2 regions of the Streptomyces chengbuensis genome follow, and region 2 is predicted to be linked to the other one. Evidence: riboswitches for the same ligand, from Rfam matches in the RefSeq annotation. Region 2 holds a riboswitch; the other holds the start of a gene.
The links. A riboswitch is a leader RNA that binds a small molecule or an ion and turns the genes downstream of it on or off. The one in region 2 is predicted to bind cyclic di-AMP.
Positions count from the first base shown of each region.

Region 1 (3,940 bases), 2.2 Mb from region 2:
CCCAGGCCCAGCTCGAGCGCGAGTGGCTGGACCGTCTCGGCACCGTCGCCGGCCGCGCCGACGAGCTGTGCCGGTACGCCGTGCTGTTCGGCGACCCGCAGTTGGCGCTCACCGCCGTCCAGCGGGTGCTCGACGTCACCGCGGAGGAGGTGCAGGCCGTCGCCAAGGCCCGGCTGCGCCCGGACAACAGGGCGGTGCTCGTGTACGAGCCCGTCGCGGCCGACGCCGGGGACGCCGAGGACAACGACGACGCAGAGGGGACGGACCAGTGACCGACGCTGCCGTGACCATGGACCTCCACCCGCAGCCGCAGCCCGGCGAGGCCAGGCCCTGGGCCTTCCCCGCCCCCGGGCGCGGCACGCTCGGCAACGGGCTGACCGTGCTGCGCTGCCACCGTCCCGGCCAGCAGGTCGTGGCCGTGGAGATCTTCCTCGACGCCCCGCTGGACGCCGAGCCCGAGGGCCTCGACGGCGTCGCCACGATCATGGCCAGGGCGCTGTCCGAGGGCACCGACAAGCACTCGGCGGAGGAGTTCGCGGCCGAGCTGGAGCGCTGCGGCGCCACGCTCGACTCGCACGCCGACCACCCGGGGGTCCGGATCTCCCTGGAGGTACCGGTCTCCCGGCTGCCGAAGGCCCTCGGCCTGCTCGCCGAGGCGCTGCGCGCCCCGCTGTTCGCCGACAGCGAGGTCGAGCGGCTCGTCCGCAACCGGCTGGACGAGATCCCGCACGAGACGGCGAACCCCGCCCGCCGGGCCGCCAAGGAGCTCTCCCGGCAGCTCTTCCCGGCCTCCTCCCGGATGTCCCGTCCGCGTCAGGGCACGGAGGAGACCGTCGAGCGCATCGACTCCGCCGCTGTCCGGGCCTTCTACGAGGCGCACGTCCGCCCGGCCACGGCCACTGCCGTGGTCGTCGGCGATCTCGAGGGCGTGGACCTGGACGCCGTGCTGGCCGACACGCTCGGCGCCTGGACGGGCGACTCGGCCCGGAGCCGCCCGATGCCGCCGATCACCGCCGACGACACGGGCCGTGTCGTCATCGTCGACCGTCCCGGTGCCGTGCAGACCCAGCTGCTGATCGGGCGGATCGGCCCCGACCGTCACGACCGGGTCTGGCCCGCACAGGTCCTCGGCACCTACTGCCTGGGCGGCACGCTCACCTCCCGCCTGGACCGCGTCCTGCGCGAGGAGAAGGGCTACACCTACGGCGTGCGGGCCTTCGGCCAGGTGCTGCGTTCGGACACCCCGGCGGCCCCGGGCGGACCCGGCGGAGCCTCGATGCTCGCCATCAGCGGCTCGGTCGACACCCCGAACACCGGGCCCGCGCTCGACGACCTCTTCACGGTGCTGCGCACCCTCGCCGCGGAGGGTCTCACCGACGCGGAGCGCGACGTCGCCGTGCAGAACCTGGTGGGCGTCGCCCCGCTGAAGTACGAGACGGCCGCCTCCGTCGCCGGCACGCTGGCCGACCAGGTGGAGCAGGGTCTCCCGGACGACTACCAGGCCCAGTTGTACGCGCGGCTGGCCGAAACCGGCACGGTCGAGGCGACCGCCGCGGTCGTCAACGCCTTCCCCGTGGACCGGCTCGTCACGGTCCTCGTGGGGGACGCTTCCGAGATCGAGGAGCCCGTACGGGCGCTCGGCATCGGTGAAGTGACCGTGGTCACCGGCTGATTGGCCCTCGCCCTCGGGCGCACGGGACAAAGGCTCCGTCGGCTTCGCGCCAACGGGGCCTTTTCTCGTGCCCGGAACGGCCTTCCCGTATGTCCGGTTTGATGGGGAGGGGAAGTGTCTGCCCTGTGGCGTGCACTACAAATATCCGTGTCTGTTTGGTGATTGGACGAAGATCGGCCTAGCGTCTTCTGCGCTGTCCGCCACTTGCACGCGCCGCACCCGCGGCATCGGGCAGCCATCGCCGAGTCCCCGTCCGGCGCGAGCCTGGGGAGCCGGGGACCCACATGTCCCTGGGGTGAATCGGGTGCCTTCGCCACCGCGCGGAGGGGCCCGTAGGAGACCTTCCTGCTCCGAACCCGTCAGCTAACCCGGTAGGCGAGAAGGAAGGAAAGGATCAGCCACTACATGGCGTTCACCCGTGCCACCGGGAAGCACCGTGGTCCGAGCCGCCTGTCGCGCAAGAGCGCGGGCGTCGCCTCCGCCGCGGCCATCGCCACCACCGGCGTCATCGGTACCCTCGCCTCCCCGGCCTTCGCCGCCGAGCCCGAGGTGTCCGCTCCCGTCGAGGACACCGGACTGACCCAGGCCGTCGCCCTCGACTCGCTCGCCGAGCAGATCGACGCCCAGGCGGATGCCCAGCAGCAGGAGGCCGCCCTGTCCGCGGCCCAGGAGAGGGCCGAGGCCGAGGCCAAGCGCAAGGCCGAGCTCCGGGTGGAGGCGGCCCGTGACGCCGCGGAGCGCGCCGCCCGCGAGGCCGAGCGCAAGCGGCTGATGACCTACACGCTGCCGGTCGCCGGCTCCTACGTGAGCACCGACTACCACGCCGGGGGCGGCCAGTGGTCCTCCGGCAGCCACACCGGCGTCGACTTCCACGCCGCCTCCGGCACCGAGGTCGTCGCCGTCGGCATGGGCACCGTCGTGGAGGCCGGCTGGGGCGGCGCCTACGGCAACAACGTCGTCCTGCGCATGCACGACGGCACGTACACGCAGTACGGCCACCTGTCCTCGATCAGCGTCTCGGTCGGACAGCAGGTCACCCCGGGGCAGCAGATCGGCCTCTCCGGGTCGACCGGCAACTCGTCCGGACCCCACCTCCACTTCGAGGCCCGCACCGGCGAGGACTACGGCTCGGACATCGACCCGGTCTCGTACCTCCGCTCGCACGGCGTCCGCGTCTGACGCACGCGCCTCTTCCCACCGAAGCCCCGGCTCTCTCCGAGCCGGGGCTTTCGGCGTATTCCGGCCAAAAGATATCCATGGATTACCATGGGTCTTCGGAAATTCCGGCCACCTGCCATAGAGTCACCGAAACAGACGTCGCTCGACGGGGTTTCGCGGCGATTAAAGCGGAGGTTCGGTATGCGCATTCCCGCGCGCTCGGTGTGCACGGCGATCCGCGACGACATCGTCTCCGGTGTGTTCGAGCGCGGCAGCCGGCTCACCGAGGAGCAGCTGGCGCGCCGCTACGGCGTCTCCCGCGTCCCGGTCCGCGAGGCGCTGCGCACCCTGGAGTCGGAGGGGTTCGTGGTCACCCGCCGCCACGCCGGCGCGTGCGTGGCGGAGCCCACCGAGCAGGAGGCCGCGGACCTGCTGGAGATCCGGCTGCTGCTGGAGCCGCTCGGTGCCGCCAGGGCCGCGCAGCGGCGGACCGAGGCGCACCTCAAGGTCCTGCGCGGACTGGTCAGGCTCGGTCAGGACAGGGCGCGGCGCGGCCAGGGCGAGGACCTGCGCTCGCTCGGTGCCTGGTTCCACGAGACGCTCGCCCAGGCGTGCGGGAGTCCCGGACTCACCTCGCTGCTGACCCAGCTCCGGCACAAGATCGCGTGGATGTACGCCGTCGAGCAGCCCGCCCGGCCCGTCGAGGCGTGGGCCGAGCACGGGGCGATCGTGGACGCGGTGGCCCGCGGGGACGCCGAGCGGGCCCGTGCGCTCACCGCGCTGCACGCCGAGCGGACGACGGGCGCGCACCGGCTGCGGATCAACGCGGGTGTGAGGGCTTCGCAACATCCCGTAAACACGGTGGGCGACCGTATTTAACAGTCGCGCCGTATACAAAGAAAGGGACTGAATCCCCCGGTCTTTTTGTGCTGCCGGAAAAGCATTTCGGCCGGGCGGCGATAAAACGAGCGGGCCGCCGTACCTGAATTATCGGTACCGCGGCCCATTCGGGAATTCGTCGGGTTCAGACGGTCTCGGGAAGCTCCTCGAGGCCCTCGGCGACCAGCTTCGCCAGACGCTCCAGGGCGGCCTCCGCGCCCTCCGCGTCCG
Region 1 is NZ_CP129137.1:5,910,563-5,914,502, forward strand. Features, by position in the region: gene QRN89_RS26090 (M16 family metallopeptidase) at 1-272, shown strand, start outside; gene QRN89_RS26095 (M16 family metallopeptidase) at 290-1,672, shown strand; cyclic di-AMP (ydaO/yuaA leader) riboswitch at 1,902-2,064, shown strand; gene QRN89_RS26100 (M23 family metallopeptidase) at 2,078-2,851, shown strand; gene QRN89_RS26105 (GntR family transcriptional regulator) at 3,032-3,709, shown strand; gene QRN89_RS26110 (HPr family phosphocarrier protein) at 3,855-3,940, opposite strand, start outside.
Region 1: linked by a shared signal. The riboswitch ahead of QRN89_RS26100 (M23 family metallopeptidase) and the one ahead of QRN89_RS16620 (M23 family metallopeptidase) in region 2 are both predicted to bind cyclic di-AMP.

Region 2 (3,940 bases):
CTTCGGGCAGGCTCTCAAGGACGGCCTCGCCCCGGACGGCGACGAGGCCCAGGACATCGCACGGCGGCACTGCGAGTGGCTGTCGGAGACGGTCACCCCGACCAGGTCGTACGTGATCGGGCTGGGTGAGATGTACGTCGCCGACGCGCGGTTCACGGCCAACTACGACCGGCACGGCGAGGGCACCGCGGTCTTCGTGAGGGACGCGATGAAGGTCTACGCGGAGCGCCACCTCGGTGACGACCGGTAGCCGCGCCCCGCACCGGACCGGTGGCACGGGCGGCGAGGACCCGCGAGGTCGCAGGTCCACGGCAGTCCGGCGAAGGTCGGCCGCGCTCCGCGGCACGGTCACCGGGAGGGCCCCCTGGTGACCCTCACGCGGGGGGTGGCGGTGCCCGCGCGGCTGGGCCGGTTGGCCGATGGCGAGTCGTGGCGCGGCGCCGCTGCGGCCAGCCTGAATGGGGCGCGGTACCGTCCGCGGCCCTGGACGGACCCGGCAGGAGACCACTGGTGCGGCATCGGGAGCGCGGCAAGGGACAGCGGCAGAACGGTGGCCGCCGCTTCGTCGCGGTCCTCCCGTGGCTGCTGATCGTGGGCGGGGTCTTCTACGACCTGGGAACGCCCGACACCTTCACTGCCGCGCCCCTCTTCACCGCCGCGCCGCTGGTCGCCGCCCCGTTCTTCGCGATGCTCTACACGCTGGCCACCGGCGTCGCCGCCTGCGCCGCGGTGACCGGCCTCCACGTCTACAGCGACCGACTCCAGAGGATCCCGGCCGTCACCGAGCTGCTGACCGTGTTCACGGTCTCCGTGCTGGCCCTCTTCATCAACCAGATCGTGCGCCGCAGCGGTGAGCGCCTGGCGTCGGCCCGGGTCGTCGCGGAGGCGGCGCAGCGGGCCGTGCTGCCCACGCCGGACGACCGGATCGACGGCCTCCAGGTCGCGGCCCGGTACGAGGCGGCCGAGCAGGACGCGTTCATCGGCGGGGACCTCTACGCCGTCCAGAGGACGCCGTACGGGGTGCGGCTGATTGTGGGGGACGTGCGGGGGAAGGGCCTGGGCGCGGTCGCGACGGTGGCCGTCGTGCTGGGTGCGTTCCGTGAGGCCGCCGAACAGGAGGACTCGCTGGCGGGGGTGGCGCAGCGGCTGGAGCGGGCGCTGGCACGGGAGGGTGCGCGGGACTCCGGGTTCGACGCCGTCGAGGGCTTCACCACCGCCGTGCTCGCCGAGATCCCGCACGCCGGCGGGGAGATCAGGATCGTGAACCGGGGGCATCCGCCACCCCTGCTGCTCGGGGCGGACGGCGCGCTGCTCGTGCTGGATCCGCCCGAGCGCGCGCTGCCCCTGGGGATGGGCCTGGGGACTTGGCCGGACCAGCCGTCCCAGACGCCCTACCCGCCCGGCGGCACGCTGCTCCTGTACACCGACGGCCTGTCCGAGGCGCGGGACGCGCACGGGGTCATGTACGACCCGCGCCGGCGGCTCCGAGGCCGGGTCTTCTCCGGTCCGGAGGAACTGCTGGACGCGGTCGTCGCCGATGTGCGGCGGCACACGGGAGGCGCGGCGACGGACGACATGGCGCTGCTCGCGGTCACCCGGGAGGGGGAGCGGCAGCCGCTGCGGCGCCGGACGATGCCCGTCCTCCCCTGAGGGACGGGTCGTTGCCGATGCGGCGCACGAGGCGCCGGGGCCGCCTGAGCGGCGTGATGCCACGGAGCGTAACCGAAAGGAAGCCCTCCGCATAACATTTGATGAACCGTCAGAAGTGCAACCTCGAACGAGGGGCGATCAACTTGCCCGATTCGGCCCTGTTGTTGCAGATAAGTTCTGGCCAACGTCCTTAACGATCAGTCGGAACAGCTTGGAATCCGGCCTCGGTCTCTATTAACGTTCGATAACGCAGCGCGGTCGTCCCAGTCGTCGCCAGAGACGGCACCGTGCGCACGCGCCGAATCCCGCAAGGGAACCGGGGAACCACCAATTGGGGTGAATCGGGCACTTCGTGGTGCCCGTAGGAGACCTTCCTGCTCCGAACCCGTCAGCTAACCCGGTAGGCGAGAAGGAAGGAAAGGAGAACGCCTCCGTGGCGTCCAACGAGCCTGCCCTCCAGGAGCCCCCCACTGCGCAGTGGGTCCCCAGCGACCAGTGGGCTCCCGCCCCCGGGGCGGAGGAGTGGAACCCGACCGAGGAATCGGTCCGTCCCGTCCGTGGCAGGCACCGCGTCGTCAAGCAGCGCAACGCGCTCGCACGGAGCTCCACCGTTCTCGGTGTGGGCGTCATCGCCGCGGTCGGCGCGGGCGGCATGGCCACCGCCCAGGACAAGCCCGCGGTCTCCATCTCCCTTCCCGACGTCATCGCGGACAAACTCCCCGACCCCGAATCGCTGCCCGGTGTGGGCTCCTTGATGTCGGACGAGTCCGGCGACGAGGCAGTCGCGGACGGGCCCCTCACCACGGCCGACACCGCGGCCCAGGGTGGCGACGCGGGCGAGGCCCTGCGCGCCCGGATCCTCCAGCAGGCCGAGCAGCAGCAGGCCCAGGCCGAGGCCGAGGCGCAGGCGGCCGCCGAGCAGGCCGCCGCGGAGCAGGCAGCCGCCGAGGCGAAGCAGCAGAAGACCGAGGCGGCCCAGGCCGCCGAAGCGGCCGCGGAGGCCGAGCGCAAGGCAGCCGAGGAGGCCGCGCGCAAGGCGGAGGCCGAGCGTCTCGCCAAGCTCGCCGCGAGCTACTCCCTGCCGACCTCGTCGTACACGCTCACCTCCACCTACGGGCAGGCCGGATCCATGTGGTCCTCCGGCTACCACACGGGTCTCGACTTCGCCGCGCCGACGGGCACTCCGGTCAAGGCCGTGCACGGCGGCACGATCAAGTCGGCCGGCTGGTCCGGTTCGTACGGCTACCGCATCGTGCTGGAGCTCGAGGACGGCACCGAGGTCTGGTACTGCCACCTGTCGTCGATGACCGTCGGTGTGGGGCAGAAGGTCTCCACCTCCGAGACCATCGGCCGGGTCGGCGCCACCGGCAACGTCACCGGCCCGCATCTGCACCTCGAGGTCCACACCTCGGGCGGCGCCGGCATCGACCCCGCCGCGTGGCTGCGCGACAAGGGCCTCTCCGTCTGACCCACCCGCATGGAGCCTCCTGCTCCGGCCCCTTCGTACGGAGCCTCGCGCTCCGCCCACCGACGGCCCGGCACACGTCCCCACGACGCCCGGGCCGTCGGTTGTCCCGTGCCCGGAGTCGCGGAGTCCCGGAAGTCTGACGGCTTGGCGGCCGGAGCCGGAGGCCTGGCGGCCCGGAAGCCCGAAAGCGGAAGCGGGGAGGCGCGGACGCGGACAACGGGGACGACCGGAGTCCCGCGTGCACCCGCGCAGTGTTGCGTCGGCCCGTCCGTTCGGCCGGCTCCCGGTGCGGTGCGTCAGCCCCGGTACGGGTTGAAGCCGCTGTAGTCCAGGTGCGGCGGGGGCTGCCAGGCGCGGCCCGTGGCGCGGGCGGCGTACGTCAGGGCAGGGCCCGCGAGATCCCTGCGCTGCCACAGATGGTGCAGCAGTTCCTGCTCCCGGGCGACGAAGTCCGGCCCGGCCGTGCCCCGCTCGGCCCGGTGCCGGAGGAAGGCCAGGGAGGTGGCGAACACCTCGTACTCGGAGACGGCGCGCGCGGCCGCCGGGCCGTGCGTCCGGCCCGCCAGGTCGCGGGCCATCGTGCGGGCCTTCATGGAGGACAGGGCGAGCGGTTCGGCGGGGGCCAGCCAGCCGGCCGCGGCGTAGGCCGGCAGCTCCGCCGCGACCGTGCGCAGCTCACGCTGCCGGGTCCACACGGCCAGCCACGTCAGCAGGCCGAACGCGGGCACCATGAACGCCGCGTACACCGCGTAGAAGCCGAGGGGGCCGAAGATCCCCGAGCCGTTCCACAGCGCGTGCACGCCCATCGCGAGGAGCAGGCCG
Region 2 is NZ_CP129137.1:3,756,652-3,760,591, reverse strand. Features, by position in the region: gene QRN89_RS16630 (MerR family transcriptional regulator) at 1-250, shown strand, start outside; gene QRN89_RS16625 (PP2C family protein-serine/threonine phosphatase) at 511-1,650, shown strand; cyclic di-AMP (ydaO/yuaA leader) riboswitch at 1,937-2,072, shown strand; gene QRN89_RS16620 (M23 family metallopeptidase) at 2,084-3,118, shown strand; gene QRN89_RS16615 (PrsW family intramembrane metalloprotease) at 3,415-3,940, opposite strand, start outside.